3 regions of the Cobetia sp. PDI-12MA genome follow, and region 1 is predicted to be linked to each of the others. Evidence: predicted binding sites of a transcription regulator. Region 1 holds the regulator's gene; each other region holds the start of a gene.
What was found. The regulator sigma-54, encoded in region 1, starts transcription at its own class of promoters, with help from an activator protein. The targets are predictions, from matches to a motif close to TGGCACNNNNNTTGCTNT.
Positions count from the first base shown of each region.

Region 2: the regulator sigma-54 is predicted to act here: its motif matches at 1,732-1,749, upstream of AC5WNI_RS12670 (HAD-IIB family hydrolase).
Region 3: the regulator sigma-54 is predicted to act here: its motif matches at 2,165-2,182, upstream of AC5WNI_RS02175 (ANTAR domain-containing response regulator).

Region 1 is NZ_CM183351.1:818,272-823,047, reverse strand. It holds gene lptC (LPS export ABC transporter periplasmic protein LptC) at 1-167, shown strand, start outside; gene lptA (lipopolysaccharide transport periplasmic protein LptA) at 276-854, shown strand; gene lptB (LPS export ABC transporter ATP-binding protein) at 858-1,598, shown strand; gene AC5WNI_RS03505 (RNA polymerase factor sigma-54) at 1,832-3,280, shown strand; gene hpf (ribosome hibernation-promoting factor, HPF/YfiA family) at 3,932-4,240, shown strand; gene AC5WNI_RS03495 (PTS sugar transporter subunit IIA) at 4,250-4,720, shown strand.
Region 2 is NZ_CM183351.1:2,966,739-2,971,514, reverse strand. It holds gene AC5WNI_RS12680 (TRAP transporter small permease subunit) at 1-235, shown strand, start outside; gene AC5WNI_RS12675 (TRAP transporter large permease) at 235-1,536, shown strand; gene AC5WNI_RS12670 (HAD-IIB family hydrolase) at 1,833-2,729, shown strand; gene AC5WNI_RS12665 (glycosyltransferase family protein) at 2,771-3,982, shown strand; gene AC5WNI_RS12660 (sugar phosphorylase) at 4,071-4,776, opposite strand, start outside.
Region 3 is NZ_CM183351.1:473,406-478,181, forward strand. It holds gene AC5WNI_RS02165 (hypothetical protein) at 15-182, shown strand; gene AC5WNI_RS02170 (NarK family nitrate/nitrite MFS transporter) at 303-1,661, opposite strand; gene AC5WNI_RS02175 (ANTAR domain-containing response regulator) at 2,224-2,799, shown strand; gene AC5WNI_RS02180 (CmpA/NrtA family ABC transporter substrate-binding protein) at 2,850-4,058, shown strand; gene AC5WNI_RS02185 (TetR family transcriptional regulator C-terminal domain-containing protein) at 4,228-4,776, shown strand, end outside.

The DNA of each region.
Region 1 (4,776 bases):
ATTCCGCCGTGCTGCAGGGCCGCGTGCGCAGCGTCCTGCAACCCGGCACGGGCCAGAGCGAGGCCAGCAAGGAAGCCGAGCGCATCGACTCGGGCACCGACAGCACCACTACCGATGACGGGCGCATCAACAGCACCTTCGAGGCAGCGCCTGCCAGCGGTGAATGAACCTGCCGGGCTGGCCGTCGCGCCATGACCCGCGCCGCAACACCTTCTTCCCTGCCGCTCGATGGCATCATTGCTCGGGCGGCGACCCCGTCATGCCAAGGAGCCACCATGACTTCCACGACTCGCAAGCCCTTGACGGCCTGTCGCCAGACCCTCAACAGCGGTGTCATGGCGCTCTGCCTGGCACTGGGCATGTCCACCTTCGCCCCGGCCGCCATGGCGCTGGACAGCGATGCCAGCCAGCCGATCAACATCGCCGCGGACGCCCTGTCTCTCGATGACAAGGCCGGCACAGCCACCTACACCGGCCAGGTGGAGATGCGCCAGGGCAGCATGAAGCTCGATGCCAGCCGCGTCGATATCAGCCGCGCCGGCAGCGGCGAGATCTCGCTGGTCAAGGCCACCGGCAAGCGTGCCTACCTGGAACAGCAACCCGCACCCGACGAGAAGCTGGTCAAGGGCTGGGCCGACACCATCCGCTATCATGCGCTGGAGCGCCGCGTGGAGCTGGTCGGCAATGCGCGTCTCGAGAAAGGCGATGACACCTTCGAAGGCGGCTACGTGGAGTATTTCCTCGACAAGCGCCAGGTGAACGCCAACAACAGCAAGACGGCACAGCAGACCGAAGGCGGTCGCGTACACATGACTTTGACGCCGCGCGGCGCCAATGCCAGCAAGGAAAACTGAGTCATGACTGCTGCTACCCCGCGTACGCTGAGCGCTCGCCATCTGGCCAAGGCCTACAAGGGCCGCAAGGTGGTCAAGGACATCTCGCTTGAGATCCGTCAGGGTGACATCGTCGGCCTGCTGGGCCCCAACGGCGCCGGCAAGACGACCTCGTTCTACATGATCGTCGGGCTGGTGCGCGCCGATGCAGGCGACGTCTCCATCGACGACAAGGACCTTTCCGCTGCCGCCATGCATCAACGCGCACGCGCCGGCATCGGTTATCTGCCGCAGGAGGCGTCGATCTTCCGCAAGCTGTCGGTGGCCGACAACATCATGGCGATTCTGGAAACCCGCAAGGATCTGGATCGCAATGGCCGCAAGGCACGTCTTGAAGAGTTGCTCGAGGAATTCAGCATCACGCATATTCGTGCCAGTGCCGGCATGAGCCTGTCCGGCGGGGAGCGTCGTCGGGTCGAGATTGCCCGTGCACTGGCCACCGAGCCGGACTTCGTACTGCTCGATGAGCCCTTCGCCGGCGTCGACCCCATCTCGGTGGGCGAGATCAAGAGCATCGTGCGTCAACTGCGTGACCGTGGCATCGGCGTGCTGATCACCGACCACAACGTGCGCGAGACACTCGATATCTGTGACACCGCCTATATCGTCGGCGATGGTCAGATCATCGCTCACGGTGACGCGGACTCCATCCTGGCCAACCAGCAGGTACGCGACGTCTACCTGGGCCACGAGTTCACGCTCTAGGGCCAGCGGATGCGCTGAGCCCTCCCACGGCGAAAGCTTCATAAGCCGCTGCGTGATTTTATCGCGTAGCGGCTTTTTCATGTCTGACATCAGGCGCATGCATGACGTCCATACCACCTTGGTGTAAACATGGCATGCAAGTTGCTTGAATATTCACTGCAACCACTTGTCAGTGGCCCGAGTCACGGTATAGCGTAGTAAGCACGTTCCTTTGCCGTGAATTGACTGACTCCATGAAACCCACCCTGCAACTCCGCCTCGGCACCTCGCTGACCATGACGCCGCAGCTTCAGCAAGCGATCCAGCTGCTGCAGCTGTCGACGCTCGACCTGCGTCAGGAGATTCAGCAAGCCCTCGAGTCCAACCCCATGTTGGAGCTCGACGAGGACTACGAGTCGCTGGATGTCATCGAGACACAGGATACGAGCGAGATCTCCACTGCCGACTCCTCGAGCGAGATTCCCGAGGAATACCCTCTCGACAGTGACTGGTCGGACCTCTACCAGGACCACGCCGGTAGCCTGACCAGCTCCGGCAGTGGCAGCGGGAGCGAAGAAGGGCCGGACTTCGATCGCAATACCAGCGTCGAGAGCCTGCAGGACCACCTGCGCTGGCAGCTGGCGATGACCGACCTCGATGGCCGTGAACGCCAGATGGCGGAGAGCCTGATCGATGCCGTCGACGGTGCCGGTTACCTGAGCCTGTCACTCGATGAGCTGGTCGATGGTCTGCGCGGCCAGGGCCTGCCCGGCCTCAAGGCCTCCGAGCTCGAGCAGGTACTGCTGCGTCTGCAGCAGTTCGACCCGACCGGCGTCTTCGCCCGCGACCTGCGCGAGTGCCTGCTGCTGCAACTGGCGCTGCTGCCGGATGATCTGCCGCTGCTGGCGCAGGCGCGTCGCCTGGTACGTCAATTCCTCGAGGCACTGGGCAACGATGATCGCAAGCTGCTCAAGCGCCGACTGAGCCTTGACGATGACGAGCTGGATCACGTCATCCGCCTGGTGCGCGCGCTCGATCCGCGTCCGGCATCCGCCTGGGGCGAGCCCGCCAGCGATTACGTGGTCCCTGATCTACTGGTGCGTCATACCCGCCACGGCTGGCAGGTCGAGCTCAACCCGGAAGCGCTGCCCAAGCTGCGCATCCAGCCGGAATACGCCGCACTGATCAAGCGTGCCGACAAGTCCGCCGACAACACCTTCCTCAAGGACAACCTGCAGGAAGCGCGCTGGCTGATGAAGAGCCTGTCATCACGCAATGACACCCTGCTCAAGGTCGGCCGCGAGATCATGGCGCGCCAGATCGACTTCCTCGAGCAAGGCGAGGAAGGCATGAAGCCACTGATTCTGGCCAACATCGCCGAAGTGGTCGAGATGCACGAATCGACCATCTCGCGGGTCACGACCCAGAAATACATCCACACCCCGCGCGGCGTCTTCGAGCTCAAGTTCTTCTTCTCGAGCCAGGTCGGTGGCAGCGGTAGTGGCGACGCCCACTCAAGCACCGCCATTCGTGCCCGCATCCGCAAGCTGATTGCGGAAGAGCCGGCTCGCAAGCCTCTCTCCGACTCACGCCTGGTCGACCTGCTCGCCAGCGATGGCATCGAGGTCGCACGCCGTACCGTGGCCAAGTATCGCGAAGCGATGGGCATCCCATCCTCCAGCGAGCGCAAGCGTCTGGCCTGATGTGTCATCTGCGGCTGCCATGCGCCTGGTCTCCCTCCTATCATGGCCGTTGCCGCCAACCTCAAACGCTGGTTTTCTCTCTCACCAGCCTCTGACATTACTGACACCGGCGCGCCTGTCGCGCGCCCTGTCATTCCGTCAACCGCTCGTCAATGGCCCATCATGGCGCGCAGGATGATGGCAAAAATCCATCATTCCGGCTGCATCATTTACCGTCAATCGCATGTTTTTAAAGTCACTTTTAGCCGTATTGCACCGGGATGTCACTCGGTGATCCTTCCGGCACGCTGCTTGCTCCACGCAACCCAAGCGCCTGAAAGGCGGCGTACATGCAGGGATTGGCGACGAAAACCCGTCTTCTTGCGCGCCTTTCATGCACCACCCTTCAAGCGTGACCTTGAAGTCCATTCCGTTACCCCTCACTGAGTTGAAGACAAGCACTGAGCCACGATGCAGCGCAGCGTTGATCTTTGCGCAAAGCTTGGGCATTGTCGGTACAGACGCTCACGACATCTGACGCCGCTGGCAAGGGCGCGAAAACATCGCCAGACGGTGGTCGTCAAGCCTGTTGCAGAGCGTCCGATCAGGGTTTGCTCGTAGTCAAAAAGGGTTACAATTGAATGGCAACCCGCTGGATAAAGGAGCGTGTCCATGCAAGTGAATATCACCGGGCATCATGTGGAACTTACCGATCCTCTCCGCGATTACGTCAACGAGAAGCTCGCTCGCCTCGAACGGCATTACGACAACATCACCAATGTTCAGGTGACACTGTCGATCGAGAAGGAGCGCCAGCAGGCTGCCTGCACCTTGCACGCAGCAGGCGCTGACCTCCACGCCCTGGCAGAAGACCCCAACATGTACGCTGCCATCGACGCGCTCGCCGACAAGCTGGATCGCCAGCTGGTCAAACACAAGGAAAAGTCCCAGGCTCGTGCTCAGGGCACCGGGACCCGTTGACCTTCAGCCATGACACTTGATCAGATCCTTCCCCCCGAGCGCACCCTTTACGGTGTCCCCGGGGGGAGCAAGAAGCGGGTGCTTGAATTCTTCAGCACCTTCATCGCACAGAACATTCCCAGCCTGGATAGCCAGGAAGTCTTCTCGCGCCTGATCGGGCGCGAGAGACTGGGGTCGACCGGCATCGGCCACGGTGTGGCCGTGCCCCATGCACGCAGCCCGCATTGCAAGACACCAATCGCTGCGTTTCTGAAGCTCGGTGAACCCATCGACTTCGATGCCATCGACGGAGAACCCATCGATCTGCTGTTCGTGCTGCTGGTGCCTGAGGAAGCGGACGAGACCCATCTGACGCTGCTCGGGCAGGTCGCGGAATTGCTCAATTCCCCGACCAATCGCTCGGCCCTGCGCCAGGCAGACAGCCAGCGTGCACTCTTTGAGGCATTGACCCAAGCCATCGCCGAATTACCGGCGCGCTGAATCACAGGCCCGGACATCGTCCGGGCTTTCGTCTTGCTGGCCTCCCATCGGCCGAC
Region 2 (4,776 bases), 1.9 Mb from region 1:
GCACAGTCCGCTGGGCGAGTGGCAGCTGGAGCGTTCCGGGACCTCATGGAATCCGCCGTTTCCGGCGCTGACCAAGGGCGTGATCCTGTTCGCGCTGGCGGTGATGACCCTGCAGGCGCTGTGGCATCTCTATCAGACCTTCTTCTCGCCCCGTCCGCCCGAGGGCGGCAGTGAGTCTCATGACGCCTCCGACGCCACTCCCGGCGCCGCAGCTGACCACAAGGAGCTGCGCTGATGGATATCGCAACGGCTACGATGCTGCTGGTCGGCGGCATCTTCGCGCTGCTGGTCACCGGCCTGCCGCTGGCCTTCGTCACCGGCCTGGTCGCGCTGGCCTACACCTTCGGCTGGTTCGGTCCGATGGCGCTGCCGCTGGTCACCAGTCGTGTCTATGGCTTCGTCACCGAGTATTCGCTGGTGGCGGTGCCGATGTTCGTGCTGATGGCCTCGCTGCTGGACCGCTCGGGGATCGCCAGGGACCTGTTCAATGCCATGCGCGTGATGGCAGGGCGCCTGCCCGGTGGCGTGGCGATCCAGACCATCGTGGTGGCGTTCTTCCTCGCCGCGATGTCCGGCATCATCGGCGGAGAGATCGTGCTGCTGGGGATTCTGGCGCTGCCGCAGATGCTCAGGCTCGGCTATGACAAGCACATCGCCATCGGCGTGGTGTGTGCCGGCGGCTCGCTGGGCACCATGATGCCACCCTCCATCGTGCTGATCATCTATGGCCTGATCGCCAACCAGTCGATCGCGGACCTGTTCACCGCGGCGATCACCCCGGCCATCGTGCTGATGGCAAGCTACATCATCTACGTGCTGATCCGCTGTCTGCGCAACCCTTCACTGGGGCCGGTAATGCCGGAGGAAGAGCGCCGCGTCAGCTTCCAGAGCAAGCGTGAGCTTCTCAAGGCCATCGGTGTGCCGGCGGTCATCGCGGGGCTGGTGCTGGGCTCCATCTACGGTGGCGTGGCCTCGGTGACCGAAGCCGCGGCGATGGGCAGCTTCGGCGTGCTGGTGGCGGTGATGCTGCGCGGTGAGTTCTCCATCACCCTGATGCAGCGCGCGCTGTCCCAGACCATGAACACCTGCGGCATGATCATCTGGATCGGTATCGGCGCGGCGGCGCTGGTCGGGGTCTACAACCTGATGGGCGGCAACCGCTTCGTGTCGAGCATGATCCTCGGCCTGGATATCCCGCCGCTGGCGATCATCATGGTGATGATGGCGATCCTGCTGCTGTTGGGGCTGTTCCTCGACTGGATCGGCATCGCGATGCTGACACTGCCGATCTTCGTGCCGATCATCGTGCAGCTCGGCTACGACCCGGTATGGTTCGGCGTGCTGTTCGCGGTCAACATGCAGGTGTCCTTCCTGTCGCCCCCCTTTGGGCCTGCCGCCTTCTATCTGAAAGGCGTGGCACCGGAAGGCATCAGTCTCAAGGATATCTTCGTCTCGCTGCTGCCATTCATCGCCATCCAGCTGTGCGTGCTGGCGATGTTGCTGCTGTGGCCGCAACTGTCGCTGTGGCTGGTCTAGGCTCAATAGACTTAGCCGTAGACTCGACGCCCTCGCAGATGCGAGGGCGTCGTCGTTGGTGACGTTGGATTTGCGCCGCCATGAGGCGTGACATCATGCAAGGCAGGCTTTGTGCTCTTTTATGGTGCAAATGAGCGGACACACAAACACAGCCACGATGAGAGTGGGCAGGCTGTCATGGCAGATGCACCATCTTGGCACATTCCCTGCAATGCTCTTGCAATGCCTGTCCGGTGCCACGAGATCCTGTCGAGGTGACCCCCGACACGCTGCAGCACTTCACGAGGAGAGTTCACATGTCAGAGACTCAAGCACCGCTGTTGTTGCTGACCGATCTGGATGGCTCGCTGCTGGATCACCACGATTACTCGCCGGGCCCGGCGCGCAGCTGGCTGACCCGCCTGCGCGCGCGCGGTGTCTGGGTCGTCCCCAATACCTCCAAGACGGCGGCGGAACTGGCGCCGCTGATGGACTCGCTGGGCCTGGCGGGCCAGCCATGGATCGCCGAGAACGGCGGCGTGGTGGCACTGCCTGCCGATTGGCTGAGCGCCTACCCGCTGGAAGCGGCCAGCGCCCCGGATGCACACGGCCTGTGTCGTATCGCGGTGGCGATGTCCCGCGACAGGATTCTCGCGGTACTGGATCAGCTGAGCGGGGAATTCGCCTTCGAGGGCTTCGCCTCGATGTCGGTGGCGAGAGTCAGCGAGCTGACGGGGCTGGGGGAGGAGGATGCGGCCCTGGCGGGACAGCGTGATGCCAGTGAGCCGCTGGTGTGGCGTGACGCGCCGGAGCGTCTCGAGGACTTTCGTGCGCGTCTGGCCAGCCATGGCCTCAAGCTGACACATGGAGGGCGCTTCCACCATGTGACCGGGGACAGCGACAAGGGCGTGGCAGCGCGCTATCTGATTGCCCGCTACCGGCTCTGCGAGCGGGTGCGCCCCTGGACGCTGGGCTTCGGTGATGGCGCCAATGACCTGCCGCTGCTGGCCGCCGTCGACAACGCTGTGCTGATTCCCGGCGTCGGTGATACCTCACAGCGTGATCGGGAGCTTGCCGATCATCCGCAACTGGCGGATGAACGCCGCTGTTTTCGCGCCAATCTCCCCGGACCGCAGGGATGGGTCGAGGGATTGCGTCACTGGCTGGCCAATGGCCAGCCGGAAGAATGGACATCCAGAGGTCTGGGCGCCTGACGCCTGCCTGATGCGTGTCTTCGGCAAGACAAGGAGCTGACATGAGCGATTTTTACCAGAATGGCATCATCACCAACTTCCATAACCTGACCGATCGTCCGGTGGAAGATCTCGAAGCGGACCTGATGCGCTTCTCCCGCAAGCGACCGATGAGCCTGATTCTGCCGTCGCTGTATTCCGAGCTGGAAGGCCCCGCCCTCAAGCATATCGTCGAGGAGCTGGCCCAGGTGCCCTACCTCAGCGAGATCGTGATCGGGCTGGACCGCGCCGACCGTGACCAGTTCGAGCATGCCAAGGAGTTCTTCTCACACCTGCCGCAGCATCACCGCATCCTCTGGAACGACGGGCCGCGCCTGCGGGCACTGGATGAGGAGCTGACCGAGCATGGCCTGGCGCCGATGGAGGCCGGCAAGGGGCGCAATGTCTGGTACTGCTCAGGCTACGTGCAGGCCTCGGGCATAGCCGAGGCAGTGGCACTGCATGACTGCGATATCGTCACCTATGACCGCGGCCTGCTGGCACGGCTGATCTACCCGGTGGCCCATCCGCAGTTCAACTACGAGTTCTGCAAGGGCTACTACTCGCGCATCGCCCAGGGCAAGCTCAATGGCCGCGTGGCACGCCTGATGGTCACGCCGTTGATCCGGGCGCTCAAGAAGGTCTATGGCCCGTTGCCGTACCTGGATTATCTCGACAGCTATCGTTATCCGCTGTCCGGCGAGTTCTCGATGCGCACCGATGTGCTGGCGGACATTCGCATTCCCAGTGACTGGGGGCTGGAGATCGGCGTGCTGTCCGAGGTCCACCGCAACTATTCCACCAAGCGCCTGTGTCAGGTGGACATCGCCGATGCCTATGATCACAAGCACCAGCCGCTGTCCGCGGAAGATGCGTTGGGCGGCTTGAATCGCATGAGTCTGGATATCGCCAAGGCGATGTATCGCAAGCTGGCCACGCTGGGCGTCGAGATGCACGGCGAGACCTTCCGCACCATCAAGGCGACCTACTACCGTATCGCGCTGGACCTGATCGAGACCTACTACAACGATGCCGTCATGAATGGTCTGACGGTGGACCGCCACAGCGAGGAAGCGGCGGTGGAGCTGTTCGCCTCCAACATCATGGATGCCGGCAGCGCCTTCCTCGACAATCCGCGCGACAAGCCCTTCATCCCCAGCTGGAACCGGGTGCAGTCAGCCGTACCGGACCTGCTCGAGCGCATGCACGAAGCGGTGGAGCTGGACAACCAGTAACGCTCGCGGCGGGAAACAGCGAGACCCACGACAACGGGGCTGCCAGTGGCAGCCCCGTTGTCGTGGGCAGAGGGAAGAAGCGCGGGCGTCAGACGACCTCGATGGCCGGCGGGCGCACGGTTTGCTCCATCAGCCAGGCCGCCTGATAGGGGCGGCGGGCCATGGTGGGATCGTAGGCCTTGTCGTGGCACAGATGGTCGGTCAGCGCGACGCCTTGCCAGCTTTCCGGCAGCGGCAGCACGCGCGGCTGATCGGTGACATTGAGAGCGAACAGCAAGCGACGCCCTTCATGGGTGACACGCTCGAAGACGAAGAAGTCCGGGCCGACATCGAAGACATTCTGGTCGGCATCCGGGTGGAAGCAGGGTTCGTTGCGGCGCAGTGCCATCCGGCGCTTGAGGGCGTGGAAGACCTCATGGGTTGCGGTGTTGGGGCTGGCCAACAGCGCTTCCAGTTCATCACGCTGCCACTTGCGGCGGTTGATGGCGCGCAGATGGCCATCGCGTTCGACGCCTTCCTGGTGATTGGGGGTCGCGGTCAGCGAGTGGATATACAGCCCCGGGATGCCCTGCAGGCTCAGCATCAGGGTCTGACTGGCGATGAAACGCTCGATCTGCCACGGGTCCTGGCCGCGCCGCGTGCCCTTGAGCGCATCGAAGTAGCTGATATTGAGCTCATAGGGGGTGTCGGCGCGGCCCGGGTTGGCGCGCATGCTGACGTAGCCACCGAAGTCATGCACCAGTCGCACCAGGGTGTCGCGCTCGTGGTCGGGCAGCAGGCCCTCAAGGGCGCGA
Region 3 (4,776 bases), 340 kb from region 1:
CAAGGAGAGACATCATGAAGCTCAAGACTCTGGGTAGTTCGCTGATGATTGCCATGCTCGGTCTCGGTGGCCTGTCGCTCGCCGGTTGCGAGGACGAAGGCCCGATGGAGAAGGCCGGTGAGAAGATGGACAACGCCGTCGAGGAAGCCGGTGATAGCGTCGAGAACGCCACCGATAGCTGAGGCTCGGCTGCCAGCGCCGCGATGAGTCGCCGCTGACCTGAGCTGTCATCAGACACAAGAAGGCCCCGCCTCTGGGAGGCGGGGCCTTCTTGTGTCTGGCTCGGGGAGAAGGAAATCCGCTTATGCAGAGACGGGCTGCTGCTCGCTCTGCTGCTTGCGGTCCGCGATGGCGGCGTCGTAGGCGCGGCTTTCCTCGGCTTCGGTGGCGGCGCTGAAGCGCACCAGCAGCGCGAACAGCGAGATCACGATCACGCCCATGCCCAGATACATCAGGCCTTCCTGATAGGTCAGCTCCTCACTGCGGAACAGGAAGCCCGCGGCGACCGCGCCTGCGTTGCCGCCCGCACCGACGATACCGGCGACCGCGCCGAGCGCCTTGCGATTGACGAAGGGCACGATACCGAAGGTCGCGCCCTCCGCCATCTGCACGAAGAGGCTGAAGACCAGCATGATGCCGATGGCCACCGCGAGGGTTTCCATCTGTGCGAAGCCGACCAGCGCGACGCCTTCACACAGCAGCGCGATGAACAGCCAGCGCACGCGGCCCTTGAGGCCAGACTGGCGGGCGAACAGGTCGGAGAAGACGCCGCCCAGGGTGCGGGCGAACAGGTTCATCAGACCGAACAGGCCGGCGATGAGACCGGCGGTGGCGAGATCGAGATCGAAGTGGTCGAAGAAGTAGATGGCGGCGACGTTGTTGATGGTCAGCTCGACCCCGAAGCAGGCGCCGTATACGAGGAACAGTGCCCAGACGCGGATGTCGCGTGCTGCCGCGCCGAAGGTGGCGCGCATGCTGTATTCCTTCTCGGCCTTGGGCAGCTCACCACGCTCACGCAGCTCGCTGAAGTTGCCGTCCGGCGCATCCTGGGTGAAGAAGTAGTAGGCGATACCGGTGAGGAACAGCACGATGCCCGGCACGACCATCGCCAGACGCCAGCCCAGGGTCTGCTCGACGCCCAGCATCAGCAGGCCGGCCATCACCAGCGGCATCAGCATCTGGGTGGTGCCGCCGCCCAGGTTGCCCCAGCCTGCGGTGGTGGCGTTGGCGGTGCCGACCACGTTGGGGCCGAACATCACGGAGGTATGGTACTGGGTGATGACGAAGGAAGCGCCGATGGCACCGATGGCCAGACGGGCCAGGAAGAAGGATTCGAAGCTGTCGGCGAAACCGATGCACATCACCGGCAGCGAGCCGAGGCACAAGAGCCAGGTGTAGGCCTTGCGTGGCCCGATGCGATCACACAGCACGCCGATGGCGAGACGCACGATCACCGTGATGGCGACGGAGGCGATGATGGTGTTGCCGATCTGGGTCTTGGTCAGGCCGAGGTCGTCACGCACCACGGCCATCAGCGGCGCGATACCGAACCAGCCGAAGAAGCAGACGTGGAACGCGAACCACGACATGTGGAAGGCGCGCATTTGCGGGGTGTTGAAGCTGAACAGCCGGATGCGGCTGGCCTTGTTGCGGATATCCATGAGTGGGCTCCTGATTCAGCGTCGGTGCCGGGCACGAGGTCAGGTGTGCTCGGCGAGTGGTCGAACGGCTGTGAATGAACGACAGCAAGGGCGCCTCGTCATTGAGGGGCCTGGTTCGACGCACTCGTACTCCGAAGAGCCTGGTCCACGTCATGGATAGCGATGGCAGCAGTCGGTGATGCCATGGTTGCCGGCAGCAGAGTGTCCGTGCGGCAAGTGACTGGAACAAAGCAAGTAGCGCGCCAGTTGCGGGGGTGTGGGCGGGACAAGTCCCAGAAGATCAATGGCTTGGCAAGGACAGTAGGGTGGCACGCGCAGACGGTGACCCGGGCTGGATGCGCGCTCGATGCGCGCTGGCGGTGCGTCAGCAAGGCGCGGGGTACCAGACTGGCGCACGCCAATGTCGCTGGGAGGGTCGGCAAGGCGCGTGCCTCATTGCAGTGCAGCGGCGCTTTCGGCTCGGCCGCTCTGAAGGCCTTTGGCCGCAAGGTTGCACCAGATTGCGGCACGGATCCTGCTTGGGTGTAGCGCAAGATTCATGCCCGACTCAAGGAAACCTGACATGCCCGTGACCGTGCTGATCGTCGATGTCCGCAGTGAGCGCTCCGCCGCGCTGGAGCAGGCGCTATTGAGCGCCGGCTTCGAGGTGGCGCTGCGCGTTGACGAGCACGAGGACCTGCACGCGCTGGTCGAGCAGCATCAGCCCGATGCGGTGATCATCGACGCCGACCTGCCCAGCCGCGACACCCTGGAGCATCTCGGCCAGCTGGGGCGACGCTATCCCAAGCCGATGATCATGCTGGCCAGTGAAGATGCGCCAGACCTCGTGCGTGAGGCGGCCGGCGCCGGTGTCTCGGCCTATGTGGTGGACCACGTCATGCCAGCGATGGTGCGCAGCATGGTCGAGGTCGCCATCACCAGCTTCGAGGCGCACCGTGCACTCAAGGGTGAGCTCAACCGTACCCAGACCACATTGGTGCAGCGGCGCAGTGTCGATCGCGCCAAGGCCGTGGTGATGGAGACGCGCGGGCTCAGTGAAGATGCCGCCTATCAATACCTGCGCAAGACCGCCATGAACCGGCGCCTGGCCCTGCATGAGCTGGCCGATGAGCTGCTCAAGGCCGCGCGTCGGCGCTGAGCCGGTCGCCGTACTGTCCTTCTCTCTCGATCGTTCAAGAGGTGTGCGTGATGCCCACAGATGTACCCCTGAATGGCCATCAGCTGACGCTGGGCCTGATGCCACTCAATGATGCCGCTCCCTTCGTGGTCGCTGAGCAGTTGGGGCTTTTCCGCGAGGAGGGGCTGGCGGTGACACTCAAGTGGCAACCCTCGTGGGCGGCGTTGCGTGATGACCTGCAGACCGGCGTGCTGCAGGGCGCGCAGATGCTGGCGCTGATGCCGCTGACCTCGACCCTGGGCCTGGATGGTCGCGCCACGCCGGTGATCAGTGCCATGACACTGAATCTGGGCGGCAACTCCATCACCCTGTCGCGCGCTCTGTTGGCCACCCTCGGTGAGGATGGCCACGACCTCGCCAGCCCGTTGCAGGTCGCGAAGGCGCTGGCGGCGCATGTGCGCGAGCGCAAGCAGCGCGGCGAGCCGCTGCTCAAGCTGGCCAGCGTGCACCCGTTCTCTTCGCACCGGTATCTTTTGCGCTACTGGCTGGCGGCCGGTGGCATCAACCCGGACCGCGACGTCGAGATGCGCGCCGTGGCACCGCCGCTGATGGCCGCGCAACTGGCCAGCGGTGCGCTGGATGGCTTCTGTGTCGGTGAGCCCTGGAACAGCCTGGCGGCGGCGCAGGGCATGGGGCAGGTGGTGGCGGGCAGTCATGATATCTGGCGCTTCGGGCAGGAAAAGGTGCTGGGCGTGCGCGAGGACTGGGCGGAGCAGCATCCGCTGGCGCATCAGGCGCTGATTCGCGCGCTGCTCAAGGCCTGCGCCTGGCTGGACCGCCCCGGCAATCGGGCCAGGGCGGCCGAGTGGCTGCATGATGAGGGCATGCCGGAGGTGCCGATGAGCGTGGTGACGCGCGGACTGGAAGACGTGGATGTCGAGCAGTCGGTGGAGGAGTTTCAGCAGCAAAATCCCGGCTGGACCATCTTCCATCGCTACGCGGCCAACTTCCCGTGGCGTTCCCACACACGCTGGTACATCGCCCAGATGCAGCGCTGGGGCCATCTGCAGGGCTTCAGTGACGAGGATCTCGAGGCGACGCTGGCGCGGTGCGTCCGGCCGGACCTCTACCGCACGGCGGCCCGCAAGCTGGGCATGGTGGTGCCGGTGGTGGATGAGCGCAGCGAAGGCACGCACCCGTCCCCCTGGTGGCTGAGCGGTGAGGCGGGCCAGGTGCCGATGCCGGCGGATGGTTTCATCGATGGTGCGGTCTTCGAATGACGTCGCGGGCGCGGTGCTTGCCGATCCGCGCTGGCGCGGGACTGGACAGCACTTGCAGAGTCGCCATCTCCCTTGCCGGATGGCAGGCGGGGAACCTGACGGCTCAGGCATGTTGGCAGTGCGGTTGTGATATTCTCATCGCACTGCCAGCACCGCGTCAGGGGATCGCATGACCACTCGCAAGTCTCAGATTCGCAAGGATAATGTCGAGCGCATTCTGCTCGCCGCCGAAAAGATCTTCGCTCTCAAGGGCTATGTCGGTGCCAGCATGGTCGATATTGCCGCCGAGGTAGAGCTGCCCAAGTCCAATCTGCATTACTACTTCAGCACCAAGGAAGCGCTGTATCGCGCGGTGCTCGATGGCCTGCTGGCGCTGTGGAAGGAAGATGCGCTGTGCTTCGAGGCCTACGACGACCCGCAGCTGGTGCTCTCCACCTACATTCGCGCCAAGATGATGCACTCGCGTCAGCGCCCCTATGGCTCCAAGGTGTGGGCCAGCGAGATTATGCAGGGCGCGCCGGTGCTGGGCGAGGAGCTGACGGTGTGGCTCGACGAGTGGGCCGAGATGAAGAAGTCACGTCTGCGTCAGTGGATCGGCGAGGGCCGCATCGACAACGTCGACGCCTCCGCCTACCTGTACATGATCTGGGCCAGCACCCAGCACTACGCCGACTTCGACCACCAGATCACGGTGCTCAATCAGGGCAGGGCGCTGAGT